DNA from 4 places in the Gottfriedia sp. NPDC057948 genome. Region 2 is predicted to be linked to each of the others. Evidence: riboswitches for the same ligand, from Rfam matches in the RefSeq annotation. Region 2 holds a riboswitch; each other region holds the start of a gene.
What was found. Region 2 has a riboswitch for S-adenosylmethionine ahead of mmuP (S-methylmethionine permease). Riboswitches for the same ligand answer to the same signal wherever they lie in the genome.
Positions count from the first base shown of each region.

Region 1: another riboswitch for S-adenosylmethionine. It lies ahead of metK (methionine adenosyltransferase); the one in region 2 lies ahead of mmuP (S-methylmethionine permease).
Region 3: another riboswitch for S-adenosylmethionine. It lies ahead of ACFVRR_RS20000 (methionine ABC transporter ATP-binding protein); the one in region 2 lies ahead of mmuP (S-methylmethionine permease).
Region 4: another riboswitch for S-adenosylmethionine. It lies ahead of ACFVRR_RS15585 (bifunctional homocysteine S-methyltransferase/methylenetetrahydrofolate reductase); the one in region 2 lies ahead of mmuP (S-methylmethionine permease).

Region 1 covers NZ_JBHVPN010000005.1:180,529-183,721, reverse strand. The annotation lists gene pckA (phosphoenolpyruvate carboxykinase (ATP)) at 1-721, opposite strand, end outside; SAM riboswitch class I at 1,033-1,145, shown strand; gene metK (methionine adenosyltransferase) at 1,356-2,552, shown strand; gene ACFVRR_RS11250 (NAD(P)-dependent alcohol dehydrogenase) at 2,701-3,193, shown strand, end outside.
Region 2 covers NZ_JBHVPN010000006.1:145,522-148,714, reverse strand. The annotation lists gene ACFVRR_RS12330 (hypothetical protein) at 1-111, opposite strand, end outside; gene ACFVRR_RS12325 (hypothetical protein) at 308-577, shown strand; SAM riboswitch class I at 1,000-1,106, shown strand; gene mmuP (S-methylmethionine permease) at 1,190-2,599, shown strand; gene mmuM (homocysteine S-methyltransferase) at 2,574-3,193, shown strand, end outside.
Region 3 covers NZ_JBHVPN010000017.1:87,692-90,884, reverse strand. The annotation lists gene ACFVRR_RS20005 (methionine ABC transporter permease) at 1-306, opposite strand, end outside; gene ACFVRR_RS20000 (methionine ABC transporter ATP-binding protein) at 296-1,312, opposite strand; SAM riboswitch class I at 1,488-1,605, opposite strand; gene ACFVRR_RS19995 (hypothetical protein) at 1,911-2,345, opposite strand; gene ACFVRR_RS19990 (ASCH domain-containing protein) at 2,351-2,701, opposite strand; gene ACFVRR_RS19985 (sulfite exporter TauE/SafE family protein) at 2,920-3,193, opposite strand, start outside.
Region 4 covers NZ_JBHVPN010000010.1:77,559-80,751, forward strand. The annotation lists gene ACFVRR_RS15580 (terpene cyclase/mutase family protein) at 1-1,131, shown strand, start outside; SAM riboswitch class I at 1,244-1,347, shown strand; gene ACFVRR_RS15585 (bifunctional homocysteine S-methyltransferase/methylenetetrahydrofolate reductase) at 1,428-3,193, shown strand, end outside.

The sequences.
Region 1 (3,193 bases), on a different contig from region 2:
TAGTTTTACCAGTTCCTGAAAGTCCAAAGAATAATGCTACATCGCCTTCGCTACCTACGTTAGCAGAACAGTGCATTGGTAAAACATTATTTTGTGGTAATAGGAAATTCATGATTGAGAAAATAGATTTTTTCATTTCTCCAGCATATTCCGTACCACCAATTAAGATAATTTTCTTTTCAAATGATACAATAACAAATGCCTCTGAATTTGTTCCATCAACTACTGGGTCTGCTTTAAATGTTGGAGCAGAAACAATTGTAAATTCTGCTTCATGAGTTTGAAGCTCTTGCTCAGTTGGGCGAATAAATAATTGATGAGCAAATAAGTTGTGCCATGCAAATTCGTTAATTACTTGGATTGGTAAACGATACTCCGTGTCAGCACCAGCAAATCCTTTAAATAAGAATAATTCGTTACGATCTTTTAAGTAATTAAGTACTTTGCTATATAATTTTTCGAATACGTCAGCAGAGATTGGTTGATTTACTGAACCCCAATCGATTAAATTTTCAACAGATGCCTCTTGAACAATAAATTTATCTTTAGGTGAACGTCCAGTATATTTGCCTGTTGAAACGCTAACTGCTCCTGTTGACGTTAAAATTCCTTCTTGTCTTGTTAGGACTTTTTCAACTAACTCAGAAACGCTTAGTTGGTTATACACTTGATTACTAGTAAGTAATTCGTTTAATTCAAAGTTTACATCAACTGTCTTCATATACTAATACCATCCTTTAAATATAATTTGTCTGCCATGTAGGTATCTCGATAAATAGTATAACACATTTATTTTAATAGTGTATACTATTAGTTGGCAAAATGTGTTATGAATTTGATTAAAAAATAAATTTGAGTAAACTTTACTTATCAAATGATGTAAGTTATTAAATGTAAGTATAATAATTAGTAATTTCCCATTAAATAGAAATGAATGTAGAGATAAAGTTATTGTAGAATTATGTTTAAGTTATGATGAAAATTGTTGACAAGAAAGTGAAATTTTAATATGATACTTTTCATACGGATACTCTCTTATCCCGAGTAGGTGGAGGGATACAGGCCCTACGAAGCCCAGCAACCTCACTTTTAGTGAAAGGTGCTGAACCTGATGCAAGACTTTTTTATGTCTTGGACGATAAGAGCGAAAGGCAAATAACCAAGAACCCTTTCCTCATGTAATATTTGATAAGAGGAAGGCTTTTTTTTTGCTCAAAACTTAAATACAGTGGCAATTTCGTAATTTACACTGAGTTATCTTTATCTTAAATGGGAAACATAGGAATAGGAACAAACTTTTTATTCTTATGTTGAGAAAAAAGAGATCCGTCACATTCAATTTAGGAGGGGACTCAATGTCACAACGTCGTTTATTTACTTCAGAATCAGTTACAGAAGGACATCCAGATAAAATCTGTGACCAAATCTCAGATTCAATTCTTGATGCAATTTTAGCAAATGATCCGAATGCTCGTGTAGCAGCGGAAACTTCAGTTACAACAGGTTTAGTACTTGTTGCAGGTGAAATTACAACTTCTACTTATGTAGATATCCCAAAAATCGTTCGCGAAACAATCCGTGAAATCGGTTATGACCGTGCAAAATACGGATTTGATGCAGATACATGTGCAGTTTTAACTTCTATCGATGAGCAATCAGCAGATATCGCTCTAGGTGTAGACCAAGCGTTAGAAGCTCGTGAAGGTAGCATGACAGATGAAGAAATTGAAGCAATCGGTGCAGGAGACCAAGGTTTAATGTTCGGTTTTGCTGTTAATGAAACACCTGAATTAATGCCACTTCCAATTTCATTATCTCACAAAATTGCTCGCCGTTTAACTGAAGTTAGAAAAAATGAAACAGTTTCTTACTTACGTCCAGACGGAAAAACTCAAGTAACAGTTGAGTATGATGAGAACAACAAACCAGTTCGTATTGATGCAATTGTTGTATCAACACAACATGGTCCAGAAGCTACTCAAGCTCAAATTGAAAATGATATTAAAGAACTTGTAATTAAACCAGTGGTACCAGCTGAGTTAATTGATGAAAACACAAAATTCTTTATCAACCCAACAGGTCGTTTCGTTATCGGTGGACCTCAAGGGGATGCTGGTTTAACAGGTCGTAAAATTATTGTTGATACTTACGGTGGATATGCTCGTCACGGTGGTGGCGCATTCTCTGGTAAAGATGCAACTAAAGTTGACCGTTCTGCTGCTTACGCTGCACGTTACGTTGCGAAAAACATCGTAGCTGCTGGCTTAGCTGATAAAGCTGAAGTTCAATTAGCATATGCAATTGGTGTAGCTAAACCAGTTTCAATCGCTATTGATACTTTTGGTACAGGTAAAGTTTCAGAAGAAAAATTAGTTGAAGTAATTCGCAACAACTTCGACCTACGTCCAGCTGGAATTATTAAAATGCTTGACCTACGTCGTCCAATTTACAAACAAACTGCTGCTTATGGTCACTTTGGCCGTACAGATATCGATCTTCCTTGGGAGCGTACTGATAAAGCAGAAGTTTTAAAAACTGATGCAGGTCTATAATAAATGATTAAGGCTGAATATGGCATATGCTATATTCAGTCTTTTTTGTTTAGTTAGATGCACACTGTTTTTTCTACATATAGGTATACTTAAAAATCATTTTTCATAGGTTTAAATGACTCAATTAAAGTTTGTAATGGAGGAACCTATGAAAGCGATTATATGTACAAAATATGGTCCACCAGAAGTTCTTCAAATAACAGAAGTTGAAAAACCAAAAATAAAAGATGATGAGGTATTAATTAAAATACACGCAACAACTGTAACCGCAGGAGATGTAAAACTTCGAAGCTCCGATTTTCCTTTTATGTATTGGCTACCTTCACGACTTATGTTTGGCCTCACTAAGCCGAAAAATCAAATACCAGGTTGTGAGCTTGCTGGAGAAATAGTCACAGTTGGCAAAAACGTAAGAAATTTTAAAACAGGTGATCAAGTTTTTGGATATAGTGGATTTACTTTTGGAGCTAATGCTGAATATATCTCTTTACATAAAGAAGGTGTTCTAGCTAAAAAACCAATAAATATGTCCTTTGAGCAAGCTGCAGCTGTACCTGTTGGGGCGCTTACTGCATTACACTTTCTAAGGAGAAGTATTATTCAAAATGGACAAAAAGTACTTATTTATGGTGCTTCAGGAA
Region 2 (3,193 bases):
TTCATCCATAATTCTATTTTCAGCAAATCGTTCAAATGCCTGTTCTTCCGACTCAGCATTGACAGCTACACAAATATCTGGACCCGCATACACTACAAATGTTTTCTCCATTGTTTTTCTCCTTCGTATCGAATTTATATCTTCTTTAATCGTAATAGAAATACTGATAAAAAACTAGGCGAACTAAACAAAAACGCTCCTTATCATGTTTATATAAAAATGAAATTCAATTTATTAGGAGCTTGAAAAAGAAAGAATTTTAGAATTTAATAATACATATTTTATATTTTTTGTAGGGGGGATCGTATTGCAACTAATTCTTTCGTGGATTAAAGACGCGCCATATAAAGGGAAATCTGTAGATAAAGACAACAATGCCTTAAATGGTTACTTCTTAGCAGAACAAAAGAAAAAGAATTTTGTTAAAGTATACTCAAATGGCCACCTTATGACCTGTTATAAGTTCCCAAAAATAAAAATACCATTTAAGTCAAAAATGCATAGTTGGGAGAATCTTTCGTTCTGTGGGTATGTGGTAATGAAGCGAATTTTTGTTAAAATATTATTACTTTTATGAGGTTTTAAATAGAGTTTATTTAAAGAATTAAATGAGATAAGGTGTGGATTAATTTTGAAAAAAGAACAAAAGGCTCTTTTTAAAGAAATTGAAAATATTCAAGTAAAGTCTATGAGAGAATCGCCTTCGTGCCAAGCTTTTAAGACATTGTCTTATCTTTAGAAACTAAAAATATCTACTATTATAGAGTTGCCATTCACAGACTTAGAAAATCTAATTTTTTGAATTCTAGGTTGGTAGTCTTAATTTTTGTCTGTCTAAAAACTGAAAAAAACCTAAATTAAAACCTTTTGGGTTTGGTGGTTTGACAGTTTCGTTCATAAGAAATGATAAAACAGTAAGTCAATAATAGATAATTTTTTAAAAAAACAGAATTATCTTGACAATTATTGAATGGATTGATATGGTTATAAAAAAAATATTTCTTATCCAGAGAGGTGGAGGGACTGGCCCTTTGAAGCCTCAGCAACAGGTCTGCTTAAGTAGACACTGTGCTAATTCCAGCGGGTGATAACCTGATAGATGAGAGCTTCCGTTTTTATTTGTCAGTAGCGCACTCTTTTTTAGAGTGCGTTTTTGTTTTTTCTGGATAGTAACTAAAGGAGAGTAGTAATGGGGAACAAAAATGGGCAAGAATTTCAAAGGAACATGCAAGCACGTCATTTAGTCATGCTATCACTTGGTGGGGTGATTGGAACTGGCTTATTCTTAAGCTCGGGCTACACTATTCAACAAGCTGGCCCGTTTGGAACAATACTATCCTATCTGATTGGTGCGCTAGTGGTTTATCTAGTTATGCTATGTTTAGGAGAGCTTTCCGTACATATGCCTGAAACGGGCTCATTTCACAGTTATGCAGTTAAATACATTGGACCGGGTACAGGGTATACAGTAGCCTGGTTGTATTGGTTAACTTGGACTGTTGCTTTAGGTTCTGAATTTACAGCCGCAGGATTACTTATGAAGCGATGGTTTCCATCGATTAATGTTTGGATATGGAGTGCTATTTTTGCTATTTTGATCTTTGTATTAAATGTCATGACTGTTAAATTTTTCGCCGAATCCGAATTTTGGTTTTCATCGATAAAGGTTATAGCTATTGTGATTTTTATTGTTTTAGGAGCAGCGGCAATGCTAGGGTTTCTTCCGATGAGTCATTCAAAAGCAGCACCATTATTTTCTAATTTTACAAGTGGAGGTTTATTTCCTCATGGTGCTACGGGTATTATAACAACGATGCTTGCGGTTAATTTTGCTTTTTCGGGAACAGAATTAATAGGCATTGCAGCGGGAGAAACCGCGAACCCGGAAAAAATGATACCGAAGGCCATTCGAACTACTCTGTGGAGATTGATCATCTTTTTTGTAGGAACGATTTTTGTTTTATCTGCATTATTGCCTATTTCCGATGCTGGTGTATTAGAGAGCCCTTTTGTTGCAGTTCTAGAACGAATTGGGGTGCCATATTCAGCTGACATAATGAATTTCGTTATCTTAACAGCTATTTTATCTGCGGCAAACTCAGGCCTTTATGCCTCTTCTAGAATGCTTTGGTCGCTTGCTAATAAGAATACGATATCTCCGATTTTCGGAAAAATGACGAAGCAAGGTGTTCCAATCAACGCCGTCATTTTCAGCATGGTGGGTGGAGCTTTGGCTTTGCTCTCAAGTATTTGTGCACCAGATACTGTCTATATCGTACTTGTTTCCATTTCAGGTCTAGCAGTAGTTGTAGTTTGGATGAGTATTAGTGCTTCCCAGTTCCTATTTCGCAGACAATTTTTGAAAGAAGGAAATTCTGAAAAGGACTTGATTTATCGGACACCACTGTATCCATTAGTACCAATTGCTTCTTTTATCCTTTGTCTGGCATCGTGTATAGGAATTGCATTCGATCCAACACAGAGAATTGCCTTATATTGCGGCATACCGTTTATTTTGTTTTGCTATGGAAGTTATTATCTAACAAAAAATTTTAAAAAGAGGGGCGTAGATTATGTCGAACAAAGTCAATCCAATTGATGCTATATTATCCCAACATCCCATTATGCTTCTTGACGGAGCATTAGCTACAGAATTGGAGGCGCATGGATGTAATTTGGACGATCCCCTTTGGTCGGCACGTGTGTTACTAGAAAATCCGGAACTGATTTATCAGGTTCATTCGGACTATTTTCGTGCTGGTGCGGACTGTGCCATAACAGCAAGCTATCAAGCTACTATTAGTGGTTTATCCGCGCGTGGAATACAAGAACAGGAAGCTTTGGAATTAATTAAGAGAACGGTGTTACTTGCAAGAAGGGCAAGAGATGATTTTTGGAAGGAAAATAAGCAAACGAATAGGCCTAAACCATTGGTTGTTGCATCGGTTGGGCCGTACGGGGCTTACCTTGCAGATGGTTCAGAGTATGTAGGCAATTATGGTGTGACAGATAAAACATTAGCAGACTTTCACCGTTTAAGAATGTCAGCGTTAATAGAAGCAGGTGCAGATCTATTGGCATTTGAAACGATCCCTTCCTTGCAAGAAGCAAGAGTATTAGATATATTATTACGTGAGTATCCAGAAACATATGCGTGGCTTTCCTTTTCATTAAAAAATGAGAAAGAGATTAG
Region 3 (3,193 bases), on a different contig from region 2:
AAAGATTGAAAGTGGAACAATTGCTGCAACTACTCCAATGGACGTTCCCGTCAATAATCTAGTAAATGGAATAATGGCAACTAGCAAAATAATAAATGGTACAGATCGAACAATATTAATAATGGTATTTAACAACGTAAATAAAGGTTTGTTTTCCATTATATGACCTGGCCTTGTTACAACTAGGATAATACCTAAAGGCAATCCTATGATTGTGCCAAAAATAAATGATCCTAGCACAGTTAGAAATGTATCTTGAGTTGCCTGCAAAAACTGCGGCCAAAAGAATTCCCAATTAAGCTCCATTTAACTCAACCTCCCTCACATCTATCCCCTTTTCCGAAATAAATTTAATAGCTTTTGCGCTTTCCTCTTTTGTTCCTTCTAGTGCCACAAGCAAATTCCCATAAGGTCTTTCTTGTAACTCTGTAATCGATCCATAAAGAATATTTAAATGTATATCGAATTTTTTAAGAACCTCTGATAATAATGGGTTGCCTGCCTTGTCACCTAGGAAGACTAATTGATAATATTTTCCCTTTGATAATGATTTCGATAACTTAGGCGGCACCTCATTTTGTAATACAGTGTTAACAAAATTCTTTGTAATACTTTTTTGTGGATTCGTAAAAACGTCATAAACATTACCTTCCTCGACAATTTCACCATCATCAATGACCGCCACTTTATCACATAGATCACGAATTACACTCATTTCATGGGTAATAAGGAAAATTGTAAGATTATAGGATTTATTTACCTTCCTTAAAAGCTCTAATACATTCTTTGTTGTTTCAGGGTCTAATGCAGATGTAGCTTCATCACATAGCAAAAGATCTGGATTTGTTACGAGTGCCCTTGCTATTCCCACTCTTTGCTTTTGTCCTCCCGATAAGTGCCCCGGAAATACATCTTGCTTCCCTGTAAGTCCAACAAATTCAATTAACTCCATTACCTTTTCCTGAACATCCCGTTTCTTTTTTCCTTCAAGGTATAGCGGCATTGCTATATTATCAAATACCGTTTTAGCAGAAAGTAGATTAAAGTGTTGGAATACGACACCAATTTTTCTACGTGTCTTACGTAGCTCTTCATCTTTTAATGTCATTAGGTCCAATCCATCAATGAGAACTGATCCTTCTGTTGGCTCTTCAAGTCTATTTAAACAACGAATCAATGTACTTTTTCCTGCTCCGGAAAAACCAATGATTCCAAAGATCTGGCCTTTCTCTATTTTCATATTAATATTATTTAAAGCTTTAATTGGTGGTCTTCCAGGATAAACCTTGGAGACATTTTTTATCTCAATCAAATTACTTCCCCCATTGCAAGTTATTTCAATCACCATAACTAAGTAAACAGATTCGAAAACTAGGATTTATAACTATATTTCCCCCTTTTTCTCCTATGGCACCACATCAAAAAACCCCCCTTCATATCCAATAAGACAGATAAGAAGAGGGGTTAAAATATATAAGCCACTTTACTTCTTATCTTTCAAATCGCATGAACGATTTGCAGGAATTAGCACGGTATTTGTTACGAAACAACAAACCCGTTGCCGAGGTATCGCAGGGCCAGTCCCTCCACCTCTCTGGATAAGTAATAGAATTTATTAAGTTTTTAAATTATTGAGTTCATGTTATCCCTCTTTTTAGAATCCGTCAAGAATTATTTTTAAATTTTTTTGTAAAAATTGTGTTTGTAAATAACATTTTTTTACGAACACTACTTTATACACTCCTTAGGACCTATCTATTCAAATCAAAAAAGCCTATTTCATATACCGTCCGAAATAGGTCAGTATACTTATTTTTTTCAGTTTTTATTAGTATTTCATTTAAGAGAAAGACAAAAAAGCAGACAAGCTTCTTCGATAAAAAGAACCTGTCTGCTTTTTTGAATTATGCCTACCATAATGCAGGCTTTACTACCATAAACCATAGCATAACCATCAAAAGAACGATGTAAATCCAGATAGATCGACGAAGCTTCTGAATCAGCATTCTCTGGTCATGTGTTGGTTCACTAAATTTCCGTATGGTCGGTGAAAAGGCTCTAGCTAGGAAAAATAATGAACTCACCAAAAGAAGAATCGTCATCACAATCCAAGATGTCTTCCACGACCAATGACCCACTAGTACCAACAAGACTCCTGATCCAACCAATACATGCCCAGCATGCTTTGCCAATCTGACAGCAAACCGGAATACATCCAAATAGCTCTGTTGGATCGCAGACTTTGAGGTATGCAGCTTTTTGAGTATCGGAATCAATACAAAAAATGGGCCAATCGATAAAATTACACTAGCAATATGTATGTAAAGAAGCATTCTATACAGCATAAAAATTAATCTTGGATGAGACGAAACTCATGAACCCATACCCTCATTTTTGGCAGCCAAGGCATTCCTGGATGGATTGACAAAATCGATTGCTTATATTCTTCTACAGTTGAATAGCCTTCCTGGTTAGCATCTTCATCTGTCAATTCACCAAGAGCTTGAGAATAAACTTTTTCAACAACATACTGATGATTTTGAAGGGTCATCACTTCCCCAACATCCGCATATCTTCCGTTTCGGCGAGTAGCAGTTTTTTGTCCTACCAATACCTTTTCGACATCCGCTTGAAGCGTAACAAGGCGTTCAATTGTACATGTTTTTGGCGGTAAAGCGTTCGTTTCATTTTGATTTGACATATAATTCATTCTCCATTTCAATTTAATTTTTAGGTAAGGCTAAAAAAACGACTAGTTCCATTTTAATTAATATAGTACAAAATTAGCAAATTTTATTTAAGAATATTGCTATTAGAAGCAACAAAAAGGAGCTCACATCTAGCACCCATATTAAAGACCAATAGAAAAACAGAAAAACTCCCAAAATAGTTTTTCTGTTTTTTATAGTTAATCCTTATTCAACTAATCCATGATTTTATAATCGTAATCCAAATTTTCAAAGCAGTAAAACCAATTAGAACTGCCAGAATCCCTCGTAAAACCTGTGTTTTTGTTTGTTTGCCTATTTTTGCACCTAATGGTGAAGCGATTAAACTTGCAATTACAACAATAATTGTCGGCAAAATTTCAACCTGACCAGTAGAAATTTTCCCGATCGTTACGCCTATTGATGAGATAAATGTAATGGCTAATGACGATGCAATAGTCACACGAGTTGGTATTTTTAAGATC
Region 4 (3,193 bases), on a different contig from region 2:
ATTGAAACAAATGGAACTTTTTATAGCTATGCTACTTCTACGTTTTATATGATTTATGCTTTAATGGCTTTAGGCTATGAATCTACTTCATCTGTCATTCAAAATGCGCTACAAGGACTTCTTTCATATGCAGCCGATACTGAAGCAGGTCTTCATATTGAAAATTCGCCATCAAAAGTTTGGGATACAGCATTATTGTCATATGCAATTCAAGAAGCAGGTTACCACGTAAGTGATCCAATTGTTTCGAAATCCATAAACTACCTAATTAAGAAACAGCAAAATATGAATGGTGACTGGAAGGTTCATGCTAAAAATTTAAGTCCTGGTGGTTGGGGCTTCTCTGATGTTAATTCTTTTATCCCAGATAATGATGATACTGGTGCAGTTTTAAGGGCGTTAACTAGAAGTTCTTTGGATCAGTCCACAATTCATGAAAGTTGGTTAAGGGGAGTTCATTTTTTACTTGGACTTCAAAATGATGATGGTGGTTGGGGAGCTTTCGAAAAAAATGTAACGAATAAATGGTTAACATTTTTACCAATTGAAAATGCAAAAGATGCAATCATAGATCCTTCAACTGCAGATTTAACTGGACGTATTTTAGAATTTATTGGAAACTATACGACGATTTCAAATGATGATCCGATTGTGAAAAAGTCGGTTAATTGGCTTTTGAAAAATCAAAAATCAAATGGTAGTTGGTATGGTAGATGGGGGATTTGTTATATTTATGGGACTTGGGCAGCGATTACTGGGCTCAGAGCCGTTGGAATACCTAAAAATCATGAGGCAATTAAAAAAGCAGAGAAATGGTTAGTTAGTATTCAAAATGAAGACGGAGGTTGGGGAGAATCGGGTCTTTCACCTGTTAAAAATAAATATGTTCCTTTAAAATTTAGCACTCCTAGTCAAACAGCGTGGGCAGTCGATACTTTACTTTCAATTCGTAATAAAGAAGATGGAATAATTAGAAAAGGGATTAAATTTTTAACTACTCAAAGTGAATTATCAAATAAAGCATTAACTTATCCAACTGGATTAGGATTACCTGGTCAGTTTTATATTCACTATCATAGCTATAATGAAATTTATCCGCTATTAGCACTAGCACACTATAAAAATAGTTAAATAATACTATTATGTAAACAAAATAAATTTATTTTTGGAAATCTTTCCATAAATGTCTTTTCTTTATCATATAAATATAGTAAACTATTTTATATTGAACATAACTAAATAATCCTTATCGAGAGTGGTGGAGGGACTGGCCCTTTGAAACCCGGCAACTTTAGCGAAAGCTAAAAAGTGCTAAATCCAGCATGTTTAAAACATGAGAGATAAGGCGTAATCTGTACTTAAACGTCATTCTCTCATTTTTTTGAGAGAATGGCGTTTTTTATTTTATCTAAACGGGAAGTGATTGAATGGGCTTATTGGAAAAGTTAAAAGATGGAATTGTTTTAGGTGACGGCGCAATGGGAACACTTTTGTATTCTGGTGGACTTCACAGCTGTTTTGAAGAACTTAATATTACTGAGCGTGATCGAATCATTCATATACATGAACAATATATAGATGCTGGCGCAGAAGTGATTCAAACAAATTCGTACGGTGCTAATGCTGGAAAACTGAGACAATATGGTTTGGAAAAGCTGGTTAAGCAAATTAATCAAATGGCTGTTAGAAATGCTAGAGCGGCATCAAAAGGAAGAGCGTTAGTAATCGGTGGTATAGGTGGAATGAAATATGTAGGTTCTTCTTTTACGACACCTTTAGAACGTGAAATGATGCTGCTTGAGCAAGCTTCAGCGTTACTAGAAGAAGGCGTAGATGGGATCATGCTTGAAACATTTTATGATGAAAATGAATTATATGATGCTGTAAATCTATTAAGAGGAAGAACGGATTTACCAATTATTGCACAAGTAACACTACAAGAAATTGGCGTCATGCAAAGTGGCCAATATATCGAAAAAATACTTCCTAATTTAATCGATTTGGGTGCAGATGTAGTTGGAATCAATTGTCATCTAGGACCACTTCATATGTTGGAGTCATTAAATACTGTTTCATTACCAACGAATGGTTTCTTATCGGCATTTCCTAATTCAGGATTACCTCTATACACTGATGGAAAATACGTATACAAATCGAATCCAGAATATTTTGAAGATATGGCAAAACCATTTATTGAACAAGGTGTAAGACTAATCGGTGGATGTTGTGGTACAACACCAGCGCATATCGCTGCTTTACGAAGTAAGATTGATACTTTACAGCCTGTTACAAAAAAAGAAGTGAAAAACAGAACAATTAAAATTACAATCCCTAAGCAAGAAGAACAAAAGAATGAAACTCTTGCAGAAAAGGCAAAAAAGAGAACGACCATCATTGCAGAACTAGATCCACCAAAAACATTACAAACTAGAAAGTTTTTTGAAGGAGCGAAAGCATTACATAGCGCAGGGGCTGACGCAATTACGCTAGCAGATAATCCACTAGCTTCACCTAGAATTTCGAATGTGGCAATGGCATCACTACTTCAAAGATTGGATGTACCAGTCTTGACGCATTTAACTTGTAGAGATCGTAATATGATTGGACTTCAATCTCATTTAATGGGTCTATCAACATTAGGATTAAATGAAGTTCTTGCTATTACAGGTGATCCAGCAAGGGTAGGAGATTTTCCAGGTGCAACTTCAGTATATGATGTAGCATCACTTGAACTAATTCGAATGATTAAAGAAATGAATGAAGGTAGACTTTATTCCGGTAAAAGCTTAGGAAATGGAACGAGATTTTCTGTCGCTGCAGCTTTTAACCCGAATGTTCGAAAATTTGATGCTGCAATTAAAAGACTTGAGAAAAAGGTCGAGGCGGGAGCGGATTATTTTTTAACGCAGCCTATTTATGATTTTGAAACGATTGATAAGTTATTTGAGGCAACTCGTCATATTAAACAGCCAATTTTTATCGGAATTATGCCATTAGTTAGTAAGAAGAATGCTGATTTTATCCATTACGAAGTTCCAGGAATTACTTTATCTGAAGAGGTAAGAAACAGAATTTCATCAGTGGAACCAGAGAGAGCAGTTGATGAAGGGAAAAAAATTGCAAAAGAGCTTATTGATTATGTTAAGGATAAATTTAACGGCATTTATTTTATCACTCCATTTTTGAAGTATGA